Lujinxingia sediminis: one gene and its partner. The protein of the gene in region 2 interacts with the protein of the main gene of each other region in a pairwise test. Links are inferred from orthologs where the notes say so. Each region holds a gene or a part of one and is shown on either strand. Other genes may lie near its edges. The genes, in order: rpe and eno.

What was found.
Region 1: the proteins of eno (region 2) and rpe interact in binary tests that used the Escherichia coli proteins (3 or more experiments, as listed by UniProt). The link is inferred for Lujinxingia sediminis from one-to-one orthologs.

What each region holds. Positions count from the first base shown.
Region 1 is NZ_SADD01000011.1:100,052-106,557, forward strand. What follows is about bases 1,118-4,012. They hold rpe (ribulose-phosphate 3-epimerase), read right to left. Parts: upstream 2,954-4,012; coding sequence 2,282-2,953; downstream 1,118-2,281. Other genes in these bases: EA187_RS15540 (response regulator), read left to right, coding at 1,118-1,585; EA187_RS15545 (CatA-like O-acetyltransferase), read right to left, coding at 1,607-2,251; rsmB (16S rRNA (cytosine(967)-C(5))-methyltransferase RsmB), read right to left, coding at 2,976-4,012. Outside these bases: more of EA187_RS15540, read left to right, coding at 1-1,117; more of rsmB, read right to left, coding at 4,013-4,298; fmt (methionyl-tRNA formyltransferase), read right to left, coding at 4,313-5,311; def (peptide deformylase), read right to left, coding at 5,330-5,896; EA187_RS15570 (J domain-containing protein), read right to left, coding at 6,003-6,506. UniProt on the Escherichia coli protein: Catalyzes the reversible epimerization of D-ribulose 5-phosphate to D-xylulose 5-phosphate.
Region 2 is NZ_SADD01000001.1:1,405,333-1,411,943, forward strand. What follows is about bases 2,509-5,508. They hold eno (phosphopyruvate hydratase), read right to left. Parts: upstream 4,651-5,508; coding sequence 3,367-4,650; downstream 2,509-3,366. Other genes in these bases: EA187_RS05670 (hypothetical protein), read right to left, coding at 4,643-5,386; EA187_RS05675 (hypothetical protein), read right to left, coding at 5,379-5,508. Also shown: EA187_RS05655 (FtsX-like permease family protein), read right to left, coding at 283-1,857; more of EA187_RS05675, read right to left, coding at 5,509-6,602. UniProt on the Escherichia coli protein: Catalyzes the reversible conversion of 2-phosphoglycerate (2-PG) into phosphoenolpyruvate (PEP). It is essential for the degradation of carbohydrates via glycolysis.

The DNA of each region.
Region 1 (6,506 bases), on a different replicon or contig from region 2:
GATGCCGGTGGCTTCGGTGATGATGGTCAGCGTAGGTACGGCGATCAATCCGGCGCTCTGGCTCTGTGTGCATGGCGAGCCGGGGCGCTTTGGCCGAGCTGAGCTGGAGCGCGCGCATGCGCTGCGCGGCCTGCTCACTCAGGCGATGGTCGGATGGATGGCCGGGCGGCGCTGGGCGATGATGAGCCACGAGCTGCGCACGCCGGTCAACGCGATGATCGGGTTTGCGGAGCTGCTCCGCGAAGAGCAGCGTCAGCGACTTCCGGAGAATGCTCTCGACAAGTTGGCCAGCATTGAGCGTTCCGGTGCCGAGGTCCTTGGTATCGTCAGCAACCTCGTCTCGCTGGCGCAGCTCGAAGCCGGCGACGTGGAGCCGGAGGTTTACAGCGTCGATGTGCATCGGGCGCTCGATGCTGTGCTGGGGCAGCTTGAGGGCATCGCGCAACAGCGCGGCATCGCAATCATGATCGAGCGGGCTGCATCCAATGCGGAAGTTCAATGCGACGGCGAGAAGCTCGAGCAACTCTTTGACGGCGTGATAGGCGAAGCAGTGCGCTTTAGCGCTGGCACCCAGGTGGAGGTGGCCCTGGAGGCCGATGAAACGCATGTGAAGCTGCGCGTGGGCGATCTTTCCCCGGGGCGACGCGGGCGCGCCCGCAGGTTGGAGCAGTCCGTGTTACGCCAACTCGCCGACCTGCTCGGCGTCAGCTACCGCGTGGAGCGCAGTGTGCGTCGCGGCACGGTGGTGGTGCTCGGCATTCCCAGATCCTTTGTCGGAAAGGGCGCGGAGCAGGTGAGCTTCTCGGAGGAGATCGAAATCAATGAGAACGCCAAGCTGGTCCTGATCATTGACGACGATCGCGACACCCGCGGGGTGCTCAAACGCACGCTGGAGCGGGTGGGGCATACCGTGGTGTGCGCACGCGACGGACGCGAGGGGTTGAGACTGGCCTCGGAGGTGCGCCCGGACGTGATCACTCTTGATGTGATGATGCCCCGGATGGACGGCTGGACAGTGTTGGAGCGACTTAAGGAGGATCCCGATCTTCGAAAGATCCCGGTGATCATGCTCACCTTTGTCGATGACAAACAGCGGGGGCTGGCCTTTGGTGCCGACCACTTTATGTCGAAGCCGGTCGATCGGCACGAGCTCCTGGAGGTGATGGAGGCGTACGAGAGCGCGATCGATGACGGGGATGTACTGGTCGTCGAAGACGACGAGGCCTCCCGTCAGATGTTGGTACGCCACCTGGAGCGGGAGGGGTTTCGGGTGACCGCGGCCTCCAATGGCGAAGAGGGGCTGGCACGTCTGGAGGCGATCGAGCCCAGTCTGGTCTTTCTGGACTTGATGATGCCGCATGTCGACGGGTTCGAGTTTCTAACGCGCTTTCGAGAGCGCCCGAAGTTCAAAGACGTGCCCGTGGTAGTGATGACCGCCAAGTACCTCACCGCGGAGGACTACGCGCGCCTCTCGGGTAGCGCTACCCGGATCGTGCAGAAGGGGGGCGGGGAGTATATGGGGCTTCTGGAAGAGCTGCGCGAACTGGTGGTAAGGCTCACACGCGGCAAGGCTCGCCGGGGCTGATGGCAAAAGCGCCCGGGGGGCTCAGCCGGGGAGGTCGGCCAGGGCCTGAATGCGCGTGTTCAGCTGCTCAAAGAAGATCGCGGCGTCACGACCATCGGCCAGGGCGTGGTGGACGGTGAGTTGAAAGGTCGCCTCATGGCGTCCCGGCTCAACCTCGACCACTTTGCCCCAGGCGATGCGGGGAGCGGAGTCCAGCGGCTGGCCGGAGAAGGCGTGGCTGATGCTCTGGAAGTCCAGCCAGGGCATGGAGGTGATGTAGACAAGATCGAGGCGATGATCATCGCCCAGAAAAAGTTCGGGCAGGTTGCGGGAGCGGTCGGCATGTTCGCCAAGCTCGCGACTAAAGCGCGCCAGATCGTCGGTGAAGGGGGCGGTGGCGTAATTGAAGGTTCCCCGGTCGCTCATCACCGTAAAGGAAGGGGTGACCTGAGCGACGCGAACCACGCCCTCGTCGTCAAGGCGCAGGCGAAGAGCGTCGGTGGCGTTGGCGGCCACGCACACGCTGTGCAGCAGCGAGGGAAAGAGGCGCAGTGTGCTGCGGCGAGTCAGCTCCACCAGGGGAGTGAGGTCGATGCGGGTGGCCACGTCGAAGAAGGGGCGCTCAAAGCCGCGGAAGAACTCATAGTGGGGGCGGCGCGCCCAGGTGCTCAGATCGATGCGTTCCATAGGAATCTGCGGGCAAAAGGACGTTGAGGCCTAGAGGGTGGCCTGCTGGCGGATGGCGTCGATGGCGTCTTTGTAACTCGGAGCTCCGAAGATGGCGCTTCCGGCCACCAGCACGTTGGCGCCTGCCTGGCGAAGTTGGGCAGCATTGGAGGGGGAGACGCCGCCGTCGACTTCGATGTCGAGATCGACTCCCAGCGCGTCGAGGCGGGCTTTGAGCTGCGCGATCTTCTCGATGGTGTGTGGGATGAATGCCTGGCCGCCAAAGCCGGGGTTCACGCTCATGATCAGGACCATGTCGAGGTCATGGGCCAGATGATCGATCCAGCTCAGCGGGGTGCCCGGGTTGATCGCCAGGCCTGCCTTTTTGCCCAGCCCCTTGATGGTGTGCACCGCGCGGTGGGGGTGGCGGCTGGTCTCGGGATGAAAGCACACCAGATCGGCGCCGGCGCGGGCGAAGGGACCGACGAAGTCGTCGGGGTTGTCGATCATCAGGTGCACATCGAGAAAGGCGTCCGGCAGCGCCTCACGCAGGGCCTCGACCACGGGCAGTCCGATGGTGATGTTGGGTACGTAGTGGCCGTCCATCACGTCGACATGCAGCCAGTCGGCGCCGGCGTCGATCACCTCCTGGCATTGCTCACCGAGGCGGGCGAAGTCGGCCGAGAGGATCGAGGGGGCGATGCGAAGTTCGCGCGTCGTCATAAGGATGCTCGGCGATCAGAGGTCAGGTTGGAGTGCGACGAAGACGTGCGGCGAAAAACGCGTCGCAGTCGTGGTCGCGCGGGTTTAAGTCGAGTTCCCCCAGCGTATTGACGAAGGGGGCCCAGTCGAAGCCGCTCTCCGGCAGCGGGGCGCGCTCCAGGTGTGGGTGACGCTCAAGGAGGCGCTCGATCTGCTCGGGGCCTTCCTCGCGGGTGAAGGTGCAGACGCTGTAGACCAGCGTGGCGCCCGGGTTAAGTCGGTTTACCGCGTGATCGAGAAGTTCGGATTGAACCCGCACCAGGGCGTCGACGTCGGCCGGGGAGCGTCGCCAACGGGTCTCGGGGTGTCGGCGGATCACGCCCAGGCCGGAGCAGGGGGCGTCGACCAGGATCAGATCGAAGTCGCCGTCGGATTCGGGAAGCTCCTGGAGCGTGGCCTCTCGGAGCACGACGGTGGGGTCGACTCGGAGGTCGGCCAGGGTGTTGGCCAACATCTCCAGTTTGGTGGGGAGCGGGTCGCAGGCCACCAGGGTGTCTCCGGGGCCGAGCTGCTGGGCGAGGAGCAGCGATTTACCCCCCAGGCCGCAGCAGGCGTCCAGCGCTCGCATGCCCGGGCTTGCGCCACAGTAGTGCGCGATGAGCTGACTTCCCAGATCCTGGATCGTGAGTGCGTGCGCCTCCAGGAGCGCTCGCAACTCTGGAGAGGAGCTCTCCGCCTTGAGCGCTCCGGGCGGAGCTTGAAGCGGGCTGACCCCTTCGGGCAGGGTGTCGAGCGGCTGCAGACGCCTCAGGTAAAGAGGCGGCCGGCCGGCAAAGGCCTCGGCCAGGGCTTCGGCGCGCTCCAGGCCGTGGCGATCGAGCAGTCGTCGGGCGATCCAGTCGGGAAGCGAGTATTTCAACCCCAGGTAGCGCGCCGGGTGGGCGCTGCGGTCGCGCTCTTCAAAAGGCTGCCACTTCTCTTTGCTGCGCAGCATGTTGCGCAGCACCGCGTTGGCAAAGCCGGCGGTGCGCTGGCCGCAGGCCCGCTTGACGAGTTTGACGGCGTCGTTAACCAGCGCGTGCGCCGGGATGCGGTCCAGGTAGAGCAGCTGGTAGGTGGCCATGCGCAGGTTAAGGCGCACCGGGCGATCCAGGCTCTCGAGTTTGCGGGAGACAAAGCGCGAGAGCACCGTGTCGATGGAGCGCTGCCTGGCGAGCGTGCCGTAGACGAGCTCGGTGGCCAGCGCACGGTCGCGGGCGTCGAGCTCGCTGGTGGCCAGCTGGTTGGAGAGCGCGATATGGCTGTAGGCGTCGTCCTGCTCAATGCGGCTGAGCACATCGAGGGCGAGAGTTCGGGCGGTGGTCACGGTGGGGGCTCGGTTCAGTCGGAGCGCTCGTCGGGGAGCAGAAAGTGGTGATCGGTGTGCAGCGTATAGCCGTTGAGGAAGTCGCTCACGGGCAGCGCGCGCTTGCCGGGGGCCTGCAGCTGGAGGCACTCGATGTAGCCCTGGCCGCAGGCGATGTGCAGCCCCTGATCATCGGCGCGAATGACCTCACCCGGGTTGGCGCCGGTATCCGCGCCGTTGGTTGCCGCGCTGTGCGCCCGCGCCAGATGTATTTTGATGCGTTGCGGACCTTCGGCGGTGTGCAAAAAAGCATACGCCCCGGGCCAGGGGTTCATCCCGCGAATCAGGTCGGCGACCTCGCGGGCGCTCTTTCGAAAGTCGATCTCCCCGTCACTCTTCTTGAGCATCGGCGCGTAGGACGACTGTGCGTCGTCCTGGACGATCGGGTTGAGGCTGTCGAGATGAATCAGGCGCATCACATCCACGATCAGCTCGGCACCCATCTCGGAGAGGCGATCATGAAGATCCTGAGTGGTATCAAGCTCTTCGATGGGCGTCTTGCGCTTAAGGAGCATCGGGCCTGTGTCCAGGCCGCGCTCCATCTGCATGATCGTCACGCCGGACTCGGCCTCCCCGCGCACAATCGCCCAGTTGATGGGCGCCGCGCCGCGGTAGGCGGGCAGCAGGGAGGCGTGGATGTTGATGCAGCCGTAACGCGGCAGCAGCAGCACATCGTTGCGCAGAATCTGTCCGTAGGCCGCGACCACGATCACATCCGGATTCCAGGCGCGAAGATGTTCCAGGACCTCCGGACCGCGTAACTTCTCGGGCTGGTAGACCTCGATACCGGCGGCCTGAGCTGCGACTTTGACCGGCGGCGGGGTGAGCTTTTTGCCCCGACCGCTGGGGCGATCGGGGTTGGTCACCACGCCGACGACCTCGTCGGGGCTCTCAATGAGTTTGGTGAGCGCGGGCACCGCAAAGTCAGGCGTGCCCATGTACACGATGCGAAGCGGCGTGCGAGAGGCGGTCATCTGCAACCTTTAGAAAGTTCAGGAAGAGGGGGTGTCGTTGGCCTTCTCGGCCTCTTTGCGGCGCTCTTCTTCGAGCGCTTCCAGGTGTTTTTTATACCGCTTGAGCGCCATCTTGCGCTTGAGGTGGCTGAAGTGGTCGAGCATGAGCACCCCGTCGAGGTGATCGATCTCATGCTGCAGGCAGACCGCCAGGAGTTCATCGGCCTCAAGCTCAAAGGGGGAGCCGTCGCGGTCGAGCGCCTGCACCACAACTTTCTGGGCGCGGGTCACCTTGTCGTAGACCCCGGGGATGGAGAGGCAGCCTTCTTCCCAGACAATCTTACCCTCGCGGTGCACGATCTCGGGGTTGACCAGTGTAATGAGCTCGCTGTCGGCACCTTCCTCGCGTGAGGAGACGTCGATGACGGTGATGCGACGGGTGTCATTGACCTGGGGAGCGGCCAGCCCGATGCCGGGGGCGGCGTACATGGTCTCGACCATGCTGTCGATGAGCTCGCGCACCTCGTCATCGACGGTGTCAACCGGGGTGCAGCGGGTCTTAAGGACGTCATCGGGGTAGAGGACGATGTCGAGCAGGGAGGCCATGGTTCAACTCATCAAAAGTCTGGGAACGTGAACGCTGCTGCGTGTCTAGCCGAGGGGGTAACGGCTGGCAAGGGGGGAACCTTCCGCGTGGTGCACAGGCGTGCGCTTAAGAACGCAGCGTATGGCGAAGGTAGGGCTCGCGCAGGGTCGGATCGCCGAGTACGGCCCAGGCGTCTTCGAGTGCGTCGCGGATTTCCATCAGCGCGTCTTCAAAGGCGTGCGCGATCTGAAAGTCGATATGCCGCGGATCGAAGCGGGCGTAGAGGCGGTGAAAAGCCTCGCGGATGGGCTGAGTATCGGCGCCGCGACGAACTTCCAGAATGGCATAGTAGTCTTCGTGGCGCACCGCCCGGAGCTTGCGGCGGATCACCTCGGCGTCGACGCTGGCCTCGGGGTGGGCGTAGTCCCGCTGGGGGAAGATCTGGTCGCGGTCGACCCGGCGAGTCGCGCCGGTGTCGAGGGCCTCCAGGGTCAGTCCCCCGGCACGGAACACCCGGGAGGGCTCGGATGGGGGAGCCCCGGTGGGCGCTGGCGTGGCGGGTTGCTCGGGCGGCTCCAGATGCGTCTGAGCCTCAGAGGGAGCGGGGGAGGTCGGGGGGGGCTCCGAGCG
Region 2 (6,611 bases):
ACAAAGCCGACTTGCTCGTTGCGAAAACGCGCAAGCCCGCTGGAGCTGCGCGCGAACACGTCCTCCCCGTCAAAAAGCATCGTCCCGGTGGTCGGGGCATCAAGCGTGCCCAGGAGCTGCAGAAGCGTGCTCTTGCCCGCGCCACTCGGACCCATAATCGCGACCTGATCGCCCGGGAAAATCCGAAAGTTCAGGTCCCGGAGCACGTCAAGCTGCTGGCCGCGGTGCTCAAAGCGACGGCTGATGCTCTTCAGCTCGATCAGCGGTGTGGTGGTCGTCGTCTCAGTCATAACGAAGCCCCTCTACCGGTCGCATCTTCGCGGCCTGGTACGATGGATACAATGTGGCCAGAAAGCTGATCAGGATGGTGCTCAACACCACCGCCACAACCTCCAGGCGATCGACCTCAACCGGAAGGGTCGAGATATAATAAACCTCGGAGTCCAGCGGCAGCCCCACGGTCTGGAGCAGGTAACAGATCAAGAGCCCCATCCCCAGGCCAGCCGCCGCGCCCACCGCTCCGATCACCACCCCCTGGTACATGAAAATCCTCATGATCCCGCCGTCACTGGCCCCCATCGACTTGAGGATGGCGATCTCGCGGGCCTTCTCGATGACGATCATGATCAGCATCGCCACGATGCTGAAACTCGCGACCAGGATGATGAAGATCAGCACGAGGAACATCGCGATCTTCTCGAGCTTGAGCGCAAAAAAGAGGCTGCTGTTCATCTGCTGCCAGTCCATCACACGAAGCTCGGGCGAAAACACCTCGCGCAGACGCTCACCGACCGCCAGGACCTCCTCAACATCAGCGGTGCGAAGCTCCACACCGGTGGCCCCCTCAAAATCGAGCAGGCGCGCGGCATCAGCGAGCGAGGTGAACGCCGCGTTGGCGTCGTACTCGTACATCCCGCTGTAGAAGACCCCCACGATGCGGAAGGGCCGACTGCGTGGGATGGGCCCCGAAGGCCCCATCTCACCACGCGGCGTGACCACATTGACCTCATCGCCCAGACGCACCTGAAGCGAGGTCGCAAGCTCCGTACCTATGATCAACCCCGGAAGACGCCCCTCATCCCGCGAGGCATCATCGAAGAGGCCCGGCATCCCTTCATCGTTCTCCGCCCCCTCCTCTCCCGGCAAAGGCGGCAACTCCCAGTCTTCGGCTCCGCTGTCATCGAAAAGCGGGGGCATAAAGCCCTCCCCTGCGACCTCGTCCTGCGGCGCTTCATCACTGAGGTTGTCCAGGTCAATGAGCGGAGGCAACGCATCATCGGGCGCAGGCATGAAGTCATCGCTGATGCCCGTGGCGCCCCGCTTTTCATCGATGCTATCGCGCAGCTCCTTGGTCTCTTTATCGAGACGGTCGAGCAGAACCTCCAGCTCTTCGTCGCGCTCCTTCTCAATGCGCTCCATCATCGCACGGGAATCGCGCAGGTTTGCGAGTTCCCCCTTCTCCAACGTCTCCAGAAGGTCGGTGACCGTGCCCACCCGATCGACGTCAATGCCGCGAAGCACCACGCCGCTTAAGTTCGTCGGCGAGGAGACCATCACCTCGCTCTCGACGAACGGTGAGGCTCCCACAACGCCCTCAACCTCCAGAGCACGGTCGGCCACTGCGTTGGCGTCATCAAGCGGGCCGAAATCCGGCTGCTGAATGACCACGTGGGCCTTCGCCCCCACAATTTTACTGGTGAGGTCGGCGCGAAAGCCGCCCATCACACTGAGCACGACGATCAGCGCCGTCACGCCCAACGCCACACCGCTGACCGCGATCAGAGTAATGATCGAGACGACGCGGCTGCGCTGTTTGGCCATCAGATAACGACGGCCGACGAAGCTTTCATAAGACATCAGCATCCCGTTGCGGGCATCGACGAGGAGAGCACACCCGAGCGGCTCCAACCGGAGCGCAGCCGCGTTGATTCCGCGGCTGCGCCCGGGCACTTCTTATGCTTCGGCCCCTTCATCACCCTCGGACTGCCCGCCCGCTTTCAGCAGGTACGCCTCCACAAAGGGATCGAGCCCGCCATCAAGCACCCTGTCGACGTTGCCCTCGGTGTAGCCGGTGCGAACATCTTTGATCTGCTTGTAGGGGTGCAGCACATAGGAGCGAATCTGGCTACCGAAGGCCACATCCTTCTGCTCAGCGTGCTCATCGGCGGCCTTATCGCGACGCTCCTGCATCTCACGCTCATAGAGCCTGGCGCGAAGCATCTTCATCGCGGTAGCACGGTTTTTGTGCTGCGAGCGCTCATTCTGACACGCCACGACAATGCCGGTGGGAATGTGCGTAAAACGCACCGCCGAGTCGGTTCGGTTAACGTGCTGACCGCCCGCACCGGAGGCACGGTAGGTGTCGATGCGCAGATCGCTATCGTTAATCTCGATCTCAATGTCGTCATCGATCTCCGGGGCAACCGAGACCGCCGCAAAGCTCGTATGTCGACGTTTCGCGCTGTCGAAGGGGCTGATGCGCACCAGGCGGTGCACACCGGCCTCGGCCTTCAGATGACCGAAGGCAAAATCACCCGTGACGTGCAGGTCGGCGCTCTTGATACCGGCCTCATCGCCAGCCTGCTGGTCGGTGACTTCCACCTGCCAGCCTTTCTGCTCGACGTAGCGCAGGTACATCCGCAAGAGGATCGAGGCCCAGTCCTGGCTCTCGGTTCCCCCGGCTCCGGCGTTGATCGAAACAAAGGCGTTGTGGTCGTCGTGCTCACCGCTGAGCATCCGGCGCGTCTCCAGAGTCTGAACCGCGCTTCGCGTTTCGGTGATCAGCTCACCGGCATCCGCCAGGGTCTGCGGATCACCGTCGGCCTCAGCCGCAAGCTCCAGGTAGAGCTCCGCCTCATCCAGACGTTCGAGCTGCGTCTCATAGCGCTCGATCACATCAACCAGCTCCCCGCGCTCCTTCATCGTCGTCTGAGCGCGCTCGGCATCGTTCCAGAACTCCGGGTCCTGGCTTATCGCATCGAGTTCTTCGATCCTGGCTTTCTTTTGAGCCAGGTCAAAGATACCTCCCGAGCTCAACCAGCCGTTGACGAAGATCGCTGATACTGGATCGGATCTCTTCACGGGTCATGGCATGACCTCCATATCGCCACGCGCAGTGCGCGTGGGTAGGTGTGTTATCAAAAGGGGCGCATCGCCCGAAAATTCGCCACCTTCGGCGGCCGGGCGGTTGTAGCGCGCGGGCTTTCGACCTGTCAATCAGGCGTCCCATGCCTCGGGACATTCCGTCCAAGAACAACGCTTCACCCGACGTTCATCCCCGCAAAACGCACGAGCGCCGCCTGCGCTCCGGGCGCAGGCGGCGCTCGCTGGTGCATCGCTTCGCGATACATCCATGCAGCTCCGAGCTTACTTGCCGAAGATCGACGCTCCCGGGTAGCTCGCCGTCGCACCGAGCTGCTCCTCGATGCGGATGAGCTCGTTGTACTTGGCGACCCTGTCCGAGCGCGAAAGGCTCCCGGTCTTGATCTGCCCGCTGGCCGTAGCCACCGCGAGGTGCGCGATGGTGGTATCTTCGGTCTCACCGGAGCGGTGGCTGATCACGGCGGTGTAGCCGTTGCGATGCGCAAGCTCCACCGCATCAAGCGTCTCGCTGAGCGTGCCGATCTGATTGACCTTGATCAGAATCGAGTTCCCCACGCCCTGCTCAATGCCGCGCGCAAGCGTCTGGGTGTTGGTCACAAAAAGATCATCGCCGACCAGCTGCACCTTCTTGCCCAGACGATCGGTAAGCGCCTTCCAACCCGCCCAGTCATTCTCATCGAGACCGTCTTCGATGCTGACGATGGGATAGGCGCTGACGAGTTCCTCGTAGAAGTCGATCATCTTCGCCACATCGAGCTCCCGCCCCTCCCCGGCGAGCTTGTAAGTCTTGGAGCTCTTGTCGAAAAACTCGCTGGCAGCGCAGTCCAGCGCCAGCACCACGTCTTCGCCCGCTTTGTAGCCAGCTTTCTCGATGGCTTCCATGATACGATCGAGCGCCTCGCGGTTGCTCTTGAGGTTGGGGGCAAACCCTCCCTCATCGCCCACCGAGGTCGAATAGCCCTGCCCCTTGAGCACGCTCTTGAGCGCATGGAAAATCTCCGCACCGCAACGTACCGCCTCGGTCAACGAGCCGGCCCCCACGGGCATGACCATAAACTCCTGAATATCAACGCTGTTATCCGCATGGGAGCCACCGTTGATGATGTTCATCATCGGCACCGGCATCACCGTGGCCTTCAGACCACCGATGTAGCGATACAGAGGCAACCCCAGCGCGTCGGAGGCGGCGTAGGCCGAGGCCAGACTCACCGCCAGCAGGGCGTTGGCTCCCAGGCGGCTTTTGTTTTCAGTGCCATCCAGACCGAGCAAAATATCGTCGATGCGTCGCTGGTTCGCGCTGTCTTCCCCGATGAGTTCCGGGGCGATCTCGTCGTGGATGTTTTCCACCGCCTGCTGAACCCCCTTACCCAGGTAGCGATCCTGGTCGCCATCACGAAGCTCAATGGCCTCGTGCTCGCCAGTCGACGCACCACTGGGCACCGCGGCGCGCCCCATCGCTCCGCTTTCCAGATAGACGTCGCACTCCACCGTGGGGTTTCCGCGGCTGTCGAGAATTTCACGGGCTACGATATCCACAATATCAGTCATGTCGTTCCTCAGTCTCCAAGTTGTACGTCGGGATAGCCCCGCCTGCGGAGCCCCCCTCATCACTCTCAAGATAGGTCGTCGTCTTCGAAGTTTCGGGGGTGGCCTCGTGCCGCGCGGCACTTTCTTCGCCGGGCTGCTCCCGGGCGCTGACCAGATGAATCGCCGCGTTGAAAAACTTCTGGCGCGGTCCTCGCGCGTAGAGGCCAACCTGTCCACCCTCCCCATCACAGACAAGAACCGCCTGAAAGGGAAGATTGAAATAGGTGAGATGCTCCCGCGCCGCGTCTTCCGTAAGTAGCGCGTCGCTTCCAGGCTCCGACCAGAACATCCCGACCACGTGCCTGCGGGGGCTCCCTGGCTCCTCCCGTCGGACCAAGGCCGCCAGTTGCTCGGTGACGCCTCGCTTCAACGCATCGCCACCGTCGCCCTTCTCCCAGAGGTACACCAGCCCCTCAAAGGCCGTCACCTCGACAAAAGCACCGTTACCATCCAACGCGAAATGGCCGAGCAAAATAGCCACCGCACGTTGCTCTCGATAGCGCGCCGCTTTGGTCAGCTCTGCGAGCACATCGGCGTAAATGTAGTAGCGAACCGGCTGCTCGCCATCCTCACCAAAGACAGCCACACGGACGGCGTCGCCGGAGGTTGGAGGCTCAGCAAAGAGCGCCTTTAAGACCTGTCGCTCCAGCTGCGCAAAACGCCTCTCAGGAAGATCCATCTCACTCGGATTAGCCACGCGGATTCACCGCCCGCTGCGAGAGCTGACTGACCCGATCGGCCGCATCTACCTCGTCTTTACGCAGATTGACGTCCCAGGCGATCGTCTGCTCGTTTCCATCCAGGTTGTAGACGTACTTGATGCGGTAGACGCCCTCGCCACGCACCTCCGGCATCCAGCGGCATTTGCGCTCTTCCTTACACGTCTCAAACGCCTCCGCAGTGTCCGCCTGCGCAGTCAGCATCCACTCGAGCGTCTCGATCAGGTCCGACTGATCGAGCAGGGTCGCCAGCGCCTTGCATCCATCGCGGTGGCGGGGCTGACCACACTGGGTACGCGCTGGCCCAAGCCAGCGGTTGGAGGCGACTCGCTGCTTCGGATCGTAGGTGCCCGGCATGATGCTGACGCGGTCCGTAGGCTCAAACTCCTCGCCCACCCGCATGATCTGGGCCGCCTGAAGATTGACCGCGCGAAGAGCCCGCTTATCGAAGTCGAATTCGAACTCTGCGTAGGTCTGCTCTCCGCCCTCCGTCCACTGAAAGTAGGCGCGAAAGAGGTTGTCGCGATCGTGGTCGATGGTCCATCCGAGCACGGTATCTCCCTCGCCAGAGCTCTCCCGCTGATCGAAGTAGAGCAGCAGCGCGCCGCCCAGATTAATCCCGGCCGGGAAACGGTGGTTGGTCATCGCCGAGACGACCTGCGCGGCCTTGTCGTAGTACTTCGAGCCCTCGCCCTTTTCGGGGTCGCTGGCGACCTGCGCGAGTACGTTCTTCGGCACCACTTTCTGCGTTTTCAGATCCACAAGCCAGGCCGGTCCGATGCGGATGTTGGCGTCCTGAAAGGCGTAGCGCACCAGAAAAAACGAAGGTCCGAACTTCGTCTCGCCCCACCACTGCGCCTGCCAGCCCGCGGGCTCAGCGCCGGTGATTTTAAGTTTTTCTTTCACAAAGCTATCGCTGGCGACGAGCTTGCCGACCGTGTCCGCGACCTCTTCACCATCTTCGCCGGGCTCCACGCCTTTCACACGTGAGCGCTGCACCAGCGCAATCGCGGCCTCTCCCTGGTCAGCCCAGGGATTCTTTCGCTCCCTGACCTCGCGCTGCTCGGCCACAGCCTGCTCGACGATCACCGTCTCGGCATCCCCCGTCAGCGCGACGACCATAAGCCCGCCAACCACGAGGATCAGCGCGATGACCACCCCCAATACGATCTGAAGAATTGTGCGTGTATCCATACAATGGCG